4 regions of the Azospirillum argentinense genome follow, and region 2 is predicted to be linked to each of the others. Evidence: predicted binding sites of a transcription regulator. Region 2 holds the regulator's gene; each other region holds the start of a gene.
What was found. Region 2 encodes LexA, which represses DNA repair genes until DNA is damaged. Its sites were predicted from a motif close to ATGTTCTANTTTGGTTC; they were not measured.

Region 1 (3,204 bases), on a different replicon from region 2:
TGGAGGTCAGAAGCGCGTTGCGGATGCCATGCTCCGCGATCAGGGCGCGCACGTCCTCATCCAGCCCGCGCACCATCGGGGCGTTCGGATAGGCGTCGCGGTCGTAGAGCGGGAAGGCGCCCTTCTCCGCGGCGAGCAGGGCGGAGGCGCGGTAGGCCTCGTTGCGGATGGTCCTCAGCCAGGACTCGGTCAGCGCCACCGCCGCCTCGCCGCCATAGCGCGTGCGGCAGAGGATCAGCGCGTCGGCCAGCCCGGTGACGCCCAACCCGATGCGGCGCTTGGCGTGGGCCTCCTGCGCCTGCGGTTCCAACGGGAAGCGCGAGGCATCGACCACATTGTCCATCATCCGCACGGCGAGCGCCGTCAGCTCCTTCAGCCGGTCGGTGTCGAGCCGGGCCGTCTCCTCGAACGGGTCAATCACCAGGGCGGCAAGGTTGATCGAGCCGAGCAGGCAGGCCCCATAGGGGGGCAACGGCTGCTCTCCGCATGGGTTGGTGGCGGAGATGGATTCGCAATAATTCAGGTTGTTCTGCCCGTTCACCCGGTCGATGAAGATGACGCCCGGCTCCGCATAGGCGTAGGTGGCCTGCATGATGCGGTCCCACAGGCCGCGGGCGCGCACCTCGCGGTGGACCTGCCCGTCGAAGACCAGCGGCCAGGGCCGGTCCTCGCGCACGGCGTCCATGAAGGCGTCGGTGACCAGGACCGACAGGTTGAACATGCGCAGCCGGCCGGGCTCGCGCTTGGCGTCGATGAAGTCCTCGATGTCGGGGTGGTCGCAGCGCAGGGTCGCCATCATCGCGCCGCGCCGGGCGCCCGCCGACATGATGGTGCGGCACATGCTGTCCCACACGTCCATGAAGGACAGCGGGCCCGAGGCGTCGGCGCCCACACCCTTCACGAGGGCGCCCTTGGGCCGCAGGGTGGAGAAGTCGTAGCCGATGCCGCCGCCCTGCTGCATGGTCAGCGCCGCTTCGCGCAGATGGGCGAAGATGGCGCCGAGGTCGTCCTCGATCCGCCCCATGACGAAGCAGTTGAACAGCGTCACCGTCCGCCCGGTGCCGGCTCCGGCCAGGATGCGCCCGGCGGGCAGGAACTCGAAACGGGACAGCGCCCGCTCGAATCGCGGCGCCCAGACCTGAGGATCGGACTCGGGCGCGGCGAGCGCCGTGGCGACGCGGCGCCATGTGTCGGCAATGGTCTGGTCGATGGGGTCGCCCGCGGCGGACTTGAAGCGGTACTTCATGTCCCAGATCCGCTGGGAAATGGTGGCGATCCCCGTCATGCATCCTCCCCTTGCGCGGGCGGCCGGTCCGCACCTCCGATCCGCCGACAGCGGTGTCCAAGAGTAGGGGGCGCCCTTCCGGGGGTCAACCGTGGGGGCGGCTTGGTCGTTCCTCTTGCGTTCCGGCCACTTGCGTTCCTGTCGTCAGTTGCTGATCCGCTCCCGCTGATCCGGCATCGCCTTGAGCGTCGCCACGATCTGGCCGCTGTCGGCGCCGGACCCGCACAGGCCGAGAGCGGTCTCGCCGAAGTCCACGAGGCTGTGGTGGCGCGGGGCGGGCGCCCGCTCCAGCGGCACCAGCCACGCCGCGTGCCCGCGCACGGTCAGGGCGTCGAAGTAGCCGCGCTGGGTGTCGAACGGGATGTTGGTCTCGCGCGGGTCGCCGATGACGAAGACGCGGCGTTCAGGATCGGGCGGGATGCGGTCGAGCGATGCGGCGGGGTCGAACCAGCCCTGCGGGCGGGCCAGCAGCGTCCGCAGCCCGCGTGCCTCCAGATAGGCGCGGTAGGCCGGCGCGCCGGAGGAGATCACCGCGCAGCGCAGATCATGGCGGCGGGCCAGGAACTCCGCGGTCAGCGTGCCGCCGGCGCTGTGGCCGCCCAGGGCCCATGCCGTCACGCCGTAGCGGGCCTTCAGGACGTCGAGCAGGGCGTTCATCAGGGCCGCCTCGCGCGGCGTGTGGCGCGTCGTCCAGAAACGGCCGGAACTGCCATAGGCGCCGGGCCGGGCGAGGAACAGGAAAGGGATGCCGAACCGCTCCGCCAGGGCGCGTTCCTGGTCGATCATGGCGGCGACGCCCAGCCCCTCCTGGTGGCCGACGGAGGTCGGCTTGGTTCCCATGATGTCGCCGTGCATCCAGGCCGCGGCGATGGGGTTGGGGCTGGGGGCGGGGCGCAGTCCCGCCGCGTAGTAGCGCAGGCATTCCCCGCGCCCGTTCACCTCCACCCAGGCAGCGGTTTCCTGCGCCTCCAACGCGGCGCAGGCCTTGCGGGTGATGGTGACGCCCCCGGTCACCGCGGCGTTGGAAAAACGCTCCGCGCTCGGCTGCGACTGGGCGTGGGCGTCCGTCGTCACCACCATCGATATCGCCAGCACAAGACCAGCGAGGAGGATAATGGCCGCGCCCCGGCGCATCAGGACGCGGTTTCGCTCACCGCGGTGGTGGCCGGTTCCGCCGCCTTCGGCCGCACGGTCGCTGGGCCGCCCGCGGCGACGACCAGCCGGTCGGTGGCCGCCTCCAGCCGCTCCTCCAGTTCCTGCATGGCCTTGGCGCGGCCCAGGCCCGGCGGGATGGGGGGCAGGAATTCCACGATGATGGTGCCCGGCCGCTTGATGAAGCTGTTGCGCGCCCAGTAGAGGCCGGCGTTCAGCGCCATCGGCACGATGGGGATGTCGAGATGGTCGTAGAGCACGCCGACGCCGATCCGGTAGGGGCGGTAGGCGCCGACGGCGACCCGCGTTCCCTGCGGGAAGATCACGATGGGCCGCCCCTCGTCCCGCACCGGGCGGGCGTTTCGGACCATGGAGGCGACGGCGCGGCCCTTGGCGCCGCGGTCGACGGCGATCATCCGGGATCTGGCGGCGTACCAGCCCCAGATGGGAATCCACAGAAGCTCGCGCTTCAGGATGATCGCCGGGTCGTTGACGAGGAAGTGCAGCTTCATCGTCTCCCAGGCCGACTGGTGCTTGGCGGCCAGGAGGAAGGACCCGCTTTTGGGGACGTGCTCGCGCCCGCGCACCTCGTAACGGATGCCGGCGAGCGTGCGCTCCAGCCACGAGACGGTGCCGAAATACCACGTGATCACGCGGATCATGCTGCGTCGCGGCAGCAGCAGCGACCACAGGATGCCGACGCAGATGACCGCCGTCCACACATAGAAGGCGACGTTGAAGGCGAGGGAACGCAGGAAGATCATGGC
Region 2 (3,204 bases):
TTGCTTCCCAAGGGACGGCTGCTCACCGCCCGCGACGTCGCCCTGGCCGCCGCGGCCAACCTGCCTTGGCTGCGCGTCCACCGCCGACCGCGGGTCGCCGTGCTCGCCACCGGGGACGAGATCGCCCTGCCCGGCGATCCGCTGGGACCGAGCCAGATCGTCAGCTCCAACGCGCTCGGCCTCTGCGCGCTGGTCGCCAGCCAGGGCGGCGTCGCCCACAATCTCGGCGTGGCCAAGGACGATCCGGAGCATCTCGCCGCCATGGCCGCCGGGGCGGCCGGCTGCGACCTGCTGGTGACCACCGGCGGCGCCTCGCAAGGCGAGCACGATCATGTGCGCGACGTGCTGGGCGGGCTGTCGCTGGACTTCTACCGCGTCGCCATGAAGCCCGGCAAACCGTTGATTTTCGGGACGGCGAGCGGCGTGCCGCTGCTCGGCCTGCCCGGCAATCCGGTGTCCACCGGGGTGGCCGCCCTGCTGTTCCTGGTGCCCGTCCTTCGCCGTCTCCAGGGGTTGCCCGCCGAGAACACCACGCTCGCGGCGCGGCTCGGCGCGCCGCTAAAGGCCAACGACGACCGCACCGACTTCATGCGCGCCACCCTGTCCACCGGGACGGACGGCGAGCCCATCGCTACGCCCTTCCCGCGCCAGGACAGCGCGATGATGTCCCGGCTGGCCCGGGCCGACGCCCTGATCGTCCGCGAGCCGCAGGCAACCGCCGCCGCTGTGGGCGACCGCGTGACGGTGATCCCGCTGAGCGGCGGTGTCCTGTCGCTTTAATCCGTTCCGCACGGGAAATCCATTTGGGAGTCCTGTCCGTCGATTTGCGATTGATTTCATCCGTAGGGCTTGACGGGGGTTAAGAACCAAACTAGAACAAGATGGAACGTTTTGCTTTTGTTCCATATCTAGTGCGGAACCGGCCGGGAGGCACAAATGCTCACGCGCAAGCAGCATGAATTGCTGCTTTTCATCAACGAGCGGCTCGGACAGGGCGGTGTGTCCCCTTCCTTCGACGAAATGAAGGACGCTCTCAACCTGAAGTCCAAGTCGGGCATCCACCGCCTCATCACGGGGCTGGAGGAGCGCGGCTTCATCCGCCGCCTGCCCCACCGCGCCCGCGCGCTGGAGGTGCTGCGCCTGCCGGAGGGGCTGGAGACCGCCCGCACCCGGCCGCCGCGCGCCAAGTTCGAGCCCAACGTCATCAAGGGCGACTTCAGCTTCGCGGGACGTGAGGCGAACCCGGCGTCCGAATCCGTGCAGTTGCCGCTCTACGGCCGGATCGCCGCGGGCACGCCCATCGAGGCGTTGCGCGACGGTTCCGCCTTCGTGGACGTTCCCGCCGCCATGCTCGGCATGGGCGACCACTACGCGCTGGAAGTCGCCGGCGACTCCATGGTGGAGGCCGGCATCCTCGACCATGACACGGTGGTCATCCAGCGCTGCGACAGCGCGGACAATGGCTCGATCGTCGTCGCCCTGGTCGACGACGCCGAGGTCACGCTGAAGCGCCTGCGCCGCAAGGGCAACACCGTGGCGCTCGAACCCGCCAACGCCGCCTATGAGACCCGCATCTTCGGCGCCGACCGCGTTCGGGTGCAGGGCCGCCTCGTCGGTCTGGTGCGCAAGTACTGACGGCAGGACGCGCCGGGGCGGCGGCTCAGCGCGCCCCGGTCCTTCCATCGGTCAGCTTGCCGGCCGCCGTCCTTCCTCCCATTGTCCTTCCTCCCATCGTCCAAGGGCGGTCACCGCGCCAACCACGCACGCTTTCCACCCGGATGCCCTTGTCCGACAGGGTGAGCGTGTGCGCGCCCTCCCGCCGCAGTTGCCAACGGTCGATGACCAGCGGCGCCCGACACCCGCGCGACGGGGTCGCGGTCACCACCGCATCGGCCACCGCGCAATCCTGCGGCAAGGCATCCGGCTGGCGCAGCAGCGCTACCGTCTTTCCCTGCGCTCGATAAAGGCATCCCAGAGCGTCGCAGCGCAGCCGCCCGTCCAGGCTGACCCCGGCGAGCGGCCAGACATCCTGACCGGCTTTCTCCTCCGGCTTCTCCATGCCGTCGCGCCGCCTCCACGTGTTGGCGACCCGCCCGTCGCTGGCGGTGGACAGGCTGAGAATTCCGTCCGCGCCGCGCACGGCCATCAGTTTTCCGTCCTCCGACACCAGAATGTCGGGCCGCGGCGCGACGGCCGGGGCGAGCAGCCCGCCGGCCAAGGCCACCAGCCCCAGCCAGCGCCAGCGTCTTGTCCAGATGGCCAGCCACAGCCCGCCCAGCGTGACCGCCGCTATGGCGGCGTCCGGCATGGCCGGAAGGAACGCCGTCGCTCCGGGCAGCGCCGCGGTCCGCTCCGCCGTCTCGATGACCAGCCGGACGCCCCAGCTCATCGCCGTCACCGCCGGCCCCTCCAGCCCGAAGGGCAGCAGCAGGTAGGACAACAGGCTGAAGGGCATGATCCACACCGTCGTGATGGGAATCGCCACCATGTTGGACAGCACACCGTAAAAGGCGACCTGCTGGAAATGGTAGAGCCCGTAAGGCGTCGTCGCGACGGTCGCCACCACGCTGGAAAAGGCGATGCCGCCCAGCGCCATGGCGCCCTTGCCGAGCCAGCCCATGTCGCGCCGCCGCCGCACCACCCAGGGCGTGAAGCGTTCGAAGGCGGCGATCAGGGCGACGACCGCCGCGAAGGACATCTGGAAGCTCGGCCCCAGCATCCCCTCCGGGTCATAGAGGACGGTGACGATGCCGGCGAAGGCGACCAGCCGCATGCTGATCGGCGACCGATCGGCGATCACCGCTCCCATGACCAGACCGGTCATCAGCACCGACCGCAGCGTCGGCAAGGGCGCCCCCACCAGCAGCGTATAGAGGATGGCTGACAGGATGCCGGCCAGCGCCGCGATCTTCTTGATCGGCCAGCGCAGCGCCACCCAGGGAACCAGCGCCAGCAGCGCCCGCACCACCCAGAAGACGATCCCCGCGGCGATGCCCACATGCAGGCCGGAAATGGACAGGAGGTGCGCCAGACCGCTGTCGCGGAAGGCGTCCATCATCGGTCCCGGAATCGCCGCCGCGTCGCCGTTCAGCAGGGCGGCGGTGACGCTGGCCTCCGCGGAATCGCTCACGACGGCACGCACCCGCTCGGCGATGGCGGCGCGCGCCCGCTCAAAGGCCACCGTCACCCGGCGCCAGCCGTCGG
Region 3 (3,204 bases), 1.3 Mb from region 2:
AGAAACGGGGCCTGAAAAAGAAACCGGGCGCATTAAAGTTTGCATAACGCGTGATCTGCATCACTTAGAGGCCTGGACCTTGCATGATAGCGTCCAGACACACAGGACGGGTTGGGCCGAGGGCGGCCGACAGGACCGCTCCCCAGGCTCTCCCGACGCTCAGAAGGAGGCTTGCCATGCTGCCCGCTCATTTGGCCGCCCGCTTGCTGGAGCAACGCCGGGCTCAGGAATCGGCCGAATTCGCCCGGCAACTGCCGCTCTACGCGGACGACGCGCCCTTTCCGCCCGACGCCGATCCGGATACCGAGACCGGGCATCCCCTGCCCGACTGGGCCACCAACTACTGACCGGAAAACGACGGGTGGCTGTCGCATAAGCGACATCTCGAACGGCTGTCGTGTAAACGACATCACCGCCCGTCCTTCCGTCCGCATCACGCCACCTCGGCCCAGGACGGTCCGTGTCCGCCCGCCGGAGCCGGACGCCGAACCGGGGTGGACGTGGATGCCGGCGCGGGAACGGCCTGCTCCGGTGCTTGCGCCGGGACCAGGGCACCGTCACGCCATTCCAGAAGCCACGACCCCAGGCGACCGCCCCGGCAGCGCTCCAGCTCGGCGCGCCAGCGCGGATCGCCGACGCCCGGCTCCGCCGTCCAACTGTGTGCCGGCGCGATCCGCCAGCGGGTGACCGCCGCGCTCGCCGCCGAGCGGCGGGTGGCGCTCTGCAACAGGAATCCCGTCACACCCGACGACTCGGCGGCCAGTTGCAGCCGGCGGCTCGCCGTCAGGTCCAGCCCGCCGACCTCCCCCAACACGGCGGACAGCCGCTTGCAGCGCAGCGCCTCCTCCATCGCCCACAGGGCGTCGGTGTCGCGGGTCGCGCGCACGGCGATCAGCCGGTCGGGCGTCAGCCCATAGGCGGCCAGCCCGGCGGCGTGCAGATCGCGCCCGCGCACGACCCACAGCGCGGGCGCCGCCGCGCTGGCGAGGCGCGCCAGCAGATGCGCGGCGAAGGCCGTCCCGGCCCCCGGCTCCTCCCCCGCCACCTCGTGCAGACAGCCGAGCGGGAGACCGTCCGCCGGAAAGGCTCCGTCGAGATCCGGCAGGCCGAAGGGCAGCACCCGCGCCCCCTCCCCGCCCAGCCCTTCCAGGCCCCGGATGCGGGCGCGCAGATCGGCCAGAACCGCCGCCCGGTCCGGCGGGGGCGCTTCGGTGCAGGACCCAGGCACAGGAAGTTCGGGCATGACTTGCTTCCGCTGAGCAGGTATTTGTTCCTGATATGTTCTATCATGCCCCATCTGCCCAGGGGAGTCCGGAAATGCGAAAGGGGGCGCCCTTTCGGACGCCCCCCCGCGAGACCGGTTGAGGAGTGGAGAGTGGATCAGCCGGCCTGTTGGATCGCCGACAGGACCCAGCGCCCGCCGCGCGGACGGGTGAAGGTCCAGATTTCCGTGGCTTCGACCGGACGGTTCGGGTCGCCCTCGACCACGCGGTTGCTCGCGCGGTCCACCGTCACGTCGGTCAGCGAGAAGCGCATCGCCACGGTGGCGTATTCCGCGTTGCCCTCGCGCCACGCCTCGGCCAGGTCGCCCTGGAGCAGGCGGACGTCGGACAGACGGTTGACCACGCCACGGTTGTGGTTGGCCGCCAGTTCTTCGGTGAAGTAGGAGGCCATCTCCGGCGTCACGGCGCTGCGCAGGGCCGTTTGGTCCTCGTTGCCGTAGGCGGTCTGGACCGCGACCAGCGTCTGCTCGAACGCCTGATAGTCGGCCGGGCCGATGCCCAGGTCGTCACGGCGCACGCCCGGACGGCCGGAAGAAGCCGGACCCGCAGCGGCGCTGCCGCGAGCGCCACCACCCAGCGGGTTCGAGCGCGCGTCCACCGCCTCGCGGTTCATCGTGCCCGGATTCGGGCCGGCATAGGCGGCGTTGGAAGCGCCCATGCCCGCCGGCCGCGCCGCTCCCGCCGAACGGTTGCGGAAGAAGCGCATGGCCAGACGGACCAAGAAGACGACCAGCAGGATCTGGAGGATGAAGCCCAGGATGCCCGCGAAGCTGCCCAGCCCGTCGAGGAAGCCGCCGCCGAACAGCATGCCGGCGATGCCGGCGCCGATCAGGCCGCCCATCAGGGCCGGCATGAAGCCGCCGCGCGAGAAGAAGCCGCCGCGCTGCGCCGCTGCCGGGTTGGCCATGCCCGGCTGCTGCATGCCCGGCTGCTGGGCGCCCGGCGTCTGGGCGGGGGCGGCCGAGCGCTCCATCGGGGCGGCGCGCGGCGCGGTGTTGGTCTGGGCCGGCGCCTCGTAGGTGCGCGAGCCGCGGCTGCCCGCGGAGCTGCTCTTGCCGGCGCGGGCGTCGGCGGTACCGGCGGTCAGCGCCACGGCCAGCGCCAGAGCGACGGCGCCGAAGGCGCGGGCCGGAGTGCGGGAAACGGTGCGGGGGGATCGCGTTTTCTGGGTCATGGCCGTGTTCGGTAAAGCCCTCGGTTCGGGGGACGCTCACTCATGTAGCGTCCTCCTATATGGTATGGCTGCCCTGCTGTTTTAGAGGGACCACAACCAAACCGGCCAAAAAATACGCAAACCGCGTGCGGCGTCCGATCAGGCGGAGGCGCGCTCCCACACGATTTCCACCCTATGGAAAGACCCCGCACCGGCCGGAACCACCGGCGTCAGCGGTGCGGCGCCCGTCTGTTCCGCTGCCCGCAGCGACGCCCAGACGCGGCGGCGGACCTCGATCTGGCGGCGACAATCGCGCGAGCAGTAGAGCGGCGCCGGCCCGCGCGGCGAGCTGCGGCGGAACGGCTGTCCGCAGCAGGCGCAATAAAGCGTGGTCATGATGATCCTCCCTGTTTTTTCCGATGACTGGTGCCCCGCCCATCACCCTGTGGAGCGGGTGCCCGTTCGGTTCTTTTCGGTCTTAAGTCTCGACCTGCGCGCACCATTGTTGTGCCTTGGGACGCCCCAGACCAGAGATGCCTTCGGCATATGGCCGTCTGAAAATCCGGCGATTCTGGAAAAATCGTCGAAACAACAATTGCTTGGCTTCCGCAAATCCGGACTGCGCGTCCATTCGCCGCATCCGGTCGTCAACCCCCCTCTCCGTTCGGACGATGACCCTGCGTCCGCCCGATCATCCGTATGACGACGGCTCCACCCGGGCCGTGAGCGCGTCCGTGGTGCCGGACACCCGATGGAGATAGGCCGGGA
Region 4 (3,204 bases), 840 kb from region 2:
GCGAGCGGCGCGGCAGCGACCTGACCGGCTCCGGCACCATCATGCTGGTCGAGGACGAGGACGCCGTGCGCGTCTTCTCCGCCCGTGCGTTGCGCAACAAGGGCTATCAGGTGCTGGAGGCCAAGAACGGCGAGGCGGCGCTGCAGCAGATCAACACGGACGGCAACCGCATCGATCTGCTGATCACCGACGTGGTGATGCCGCAGATGGACGGCCCGACCCTGGCCCGCCATGTCCGGCAGATGCGGCCTGACATGCGGGTGATCTTCATCTCCGGCTACGCCGAGGACCGTCTGGGCGAGATCGACGGGGTCGAGGTCGCCCATTTCCTGCCCAAGCCCTTCTCCCTGAAGCAGTTGGCCTCCAAGGTGAAGGAGGTCATCCGGGACGGGAAGTGACGCGGTGGGCAGAATAGGGCGGGGCCTTATCCGACCCGCCAGCCGTGATAGGTCCAGCGGTCCGTTCCCGGCACGTCGACCGGCTCCCACCCGCGGCGACCGGCGCCGATCGGGCGGTCCGACAGGACCAGCGCGCCCGGCGCCAGGAAGGGTTCGACCAAGCCGCCGATCCACTGGCGGATGCCGTCCTCGTCGTCCTCCCGCTCGCAGCCGATGTCGGCGTGGGCCAGCCGCACGCTGCCGCGGAAGCGCTCCGCGGCGGCGGGCAGCGCGTCCCGGAAATCGCCGAGGAACAGCCGGTCCTCGTCCGGGCGCAGGGAGGCGGGAACGCGCGCCCACATGTCGAAGACCAGGATGTCGCGCGGCGGGAACAGGCTGCGCAGATGGTCGTAGGTGCGGCCCTTCCCCAGACCGATCTCCATCACCAAACCGGGCGTTCCCGCGACGCAGCCGGCGGCCCAGCCGAGCGCGACGCGCTGGGTGGTGAGGCGGTCGATCATGCGGTCGAGCGTGGAGTGGACGGTCGCCATGCGTGGCTTTCCGGGGTGTCGTTGGAGGGGCATCTCCTCTTGAACGCAGCCGCTGGAATTCCGTTGCACGGCGCCGGATCGTTACTAACTTGTGATGAGAACATTCGCGGAACTTAGAGCTTTGCGCAGGGGAACAAAGCTGGTACATTCCCTCTCACCGAATGACCGTTGGTGAGATCGTTGGCCCTGGGGCCGCGGATGTGATCTAACAAGGGGAGACGGGCATGTCGTCCGCACAGCTTCGTTTGGTCGAGAAGGATTCCATGGATAAGCAGAAGGCCCTGGATGCCGCTCTGGCGCAGATCGAGCGCGCCTTTGGCAAGGGCTCGATCATGAAGCTCGGCGCCCGCGAGAACACGGTCGAGACGGAGGTCGTTTCCACCGGCTCGCTCGGCCTCGACATCGCGCTGGGCATCGGCGGCCTGCCGCGCGGCCGCATCATCGAGATTTACGGGCCGGAAAGCTCGGGCAAGACGACGCTGGCGCTGCACGCCATCGCCCAGGCCCAGAAGGGCGGCGGCACCTGCGCCTTCGTGGACGCGGAGCACGCCCTGGACCCGTCCTATGCCCGCAAGCTGGGCGTCAACGTGGACGAGCTTCTGATCTCCCAGCCCGACGCCGGTGAGCAGGCGCTGGAGATCGCCGACACGCTGGTGCGCTCCGGCGCCGTCGACGTGCTGGTGGTCGACTCGGTGGCGGCATTGGTGCCGCGCGCCGAGTTGGAAGGCGAGATGGGCGACAGCCACGTCGGCCTGCACGCCCGCCTGATGAGCCAGGCGCTGCGCAAGCTGACCGGCTCCATCGCCAAGTCGAACTGCCTGGTGATCTTCATCAACCAGATCCGCCTGAAGATCGGCGTGATGTTCGGCAACCCGGAGACGACGACCGGCGGCAACGCGCTGAAGTTCTACGCCTCCGTCCGTCTGGACATCCGCCGCATCGGCGCGATCAAGGACCGGGAGACGGTGGTGGGCAACCAGACTCGCGTGAAGGTGGTGAAGAACAAGATGGCCCCGCCGTTCCGCGTGGTCGAGTTCGACATCATGTACGGCGAGGGCGTGTCGAAGGTGGGTGAGCTTCTCGACCTCGGCATCCAGGCCGGCGTGGTGGAGAAGTCGGGCGCGTGGTTCAGCTACGACGGCACCCGCATCGGCCAGGGCCGCGAGAACGCCAAGAACTACCTGCGCAACAACCCGGCCACGGCCGACGCCATCGAGGCGAAGATCCGCGGCAACGCTGGTCTCGTCGCCGACGCCATGATGGGCACCCCGGAGGCCGACGGCGAGGCCGCCACGCCGGAGTGATCCCGGGCGGCAAGCCGGTTTCTGTGAGTGAAAGCCCCTCTCCGGTCCGCCGGGGAGGGGCTTTCGCCGTCTTGCCGGACGGCTGGAAAGACCTTACATTCAGGCTGGGCGGACGGGTGTTGCCGCACCCGTCCGCCGGCCCGGTCCTAGCGGTTCAGGATCTCAAGCAGCAGCTTGAGCGCCCGCAACAGCAGGATCAGGAGTTCGAGGATTTTCCGCATCCTCTCATCTCCTTGTGAGCGCCTCATTGAGATTGGACGGGCGGTGGCGATCCACCGCCCGTCCGCGCTGACGATCATGCAAATGTGTGGCGCTCCGTCCACGCGGCCTGTCGCCGCGCGGGTGCCCGTCGCGGGCACTCTGTGGACAGCCACCGCAAGTCACGTTAAAAGCACGGTTCGGCCGCGAACAAGGCCGCGCCGCCGATTGTAGCCGACCGTAGCCGGAGCCTGGACAGCTTATGAAGACCGCCAACGACATCCGCCGCACGTTCCTGGACTTTTTCGCGAAGAACGGCCACCAGATCGTGGAGTCGTCGCCGCTGGTTCCGCGCAACGACCCGACGCTGATGTTCACGAACGCCGGCATGGTGCAGTTCAAGAACGTCTTCACCGGGGCGGAGCAGCGGCCTTATTCGCGCGCGACCACCTCGCAGAAGTGCGTGCGCGCGGGCGGCAAGCACAACGACCTGGACAATGTCGGCTACACGGCGCGGCACCACACTTTCTTCGAGATGCTGGGCAACTTCTCGTTCGGCGACTACTTCAAGGACGACGCGATCGCCTTCGCCTGGAACCTCGTGACGAAGGAGTTCGGGCTGCCGGCGGACAAGCTGCTGGTCACCGTCCACAGCTCCGACGAGGACGCGGCGGGCATCTGGCGCAAGGTCGCCGGCCTGTCGGACGACCGCATCATCCGCATCCCGACCGACGACAATTTCTGGCGCATGGGCGACACCGGCCCCTGCGGTCC

Region 1: the regulator LexA is predicted to act here: its motif matches at 1,392-1,408, upstream of ABAZ39_RS22265 (adenosylcobalamin-dependent ribonucleoside-diphosphate reductase).
Region 3: the regulator LexA is predicted to act here: its motif matches at 1,268-1,284, upstream of ABAZ39_RS01810 (ImuA family protein).
Region 4: the regulator LexA is predicted to act here: its motif matches at 1,060-1,076, upstream of recA (recombinase RecA).

Annotation. Positions count from the first base shown of each region.
Region 1 is NZ_CP007794.1:1,815,427-1,818,630, reverse strand. It holds gene ABAZ39_RS22265 (adenosylcobalamin-dependent ribonucleoside-diphosphate reductase) at 1-1,285, opposite strand, end outside; gene ABAZ39_RS22260 (alpha/beta hydrolase family protein) at 1,430-2,365, opposite strand; gene ABAZ39_RS22255 (lysophospholipid acyltransferase family protein) at 2,419-3,201, opposite strand.
Region 2 is NZ_CP007793.1:1,668,827-1,672,030, forward strand. It holds gene ABAZ39_RS07945 (molybdopterin molybdotransferase MoeA) at 1-780, shown strand, start outside; gene lexA (transcriptional repressor LexA) at 937-1,635, shown strand; gene ABAZ39_RS07955 (ComEC/Rec2 family competence protein) at 1,661-3,204, opposite strand, start outside.
Region 3 is NZ_CP007793.1:377,380-380,583, reverse strand. It holds gene ABAZ39_RS36010 (hypothetical protein) at 177-347, shown strand; gene ABAZ39_RS01810 (ImuA family protein) at 434-1,243, opposite strand; gene ABAZ39_RS01805 (Tim44 domain-containing protein) at 1,381-2,457, opposite strand; gene ABAZ39_RS33825 (hypothetical protein) at 2,596-2,832, opposite strand; gene ABAZ39_RS35370 (hypothetical protein) at 2,825-3,139, shown strand.
Region 4 is NZ_CP007793.1:830,207-833,410, forward strand. It holds gene ABAZ39_RS03930 (hybrid sensor histidine kinase/response regulator) at 1-398, shown strand, start outside; gene ABAZ39_RS03935 (class I SAM-dependent methyltransferase) at 425-928, opposite strand; gene recA (recombinase RecA) at 1,153-2,232, shown strand; gene ABAZ39_RS36045 (hypothetical protein) at 2,379-2,531, opposite strand; gene alaS (alanine--tRNA ligase) at 2,693-3,204, shown strand, end outside.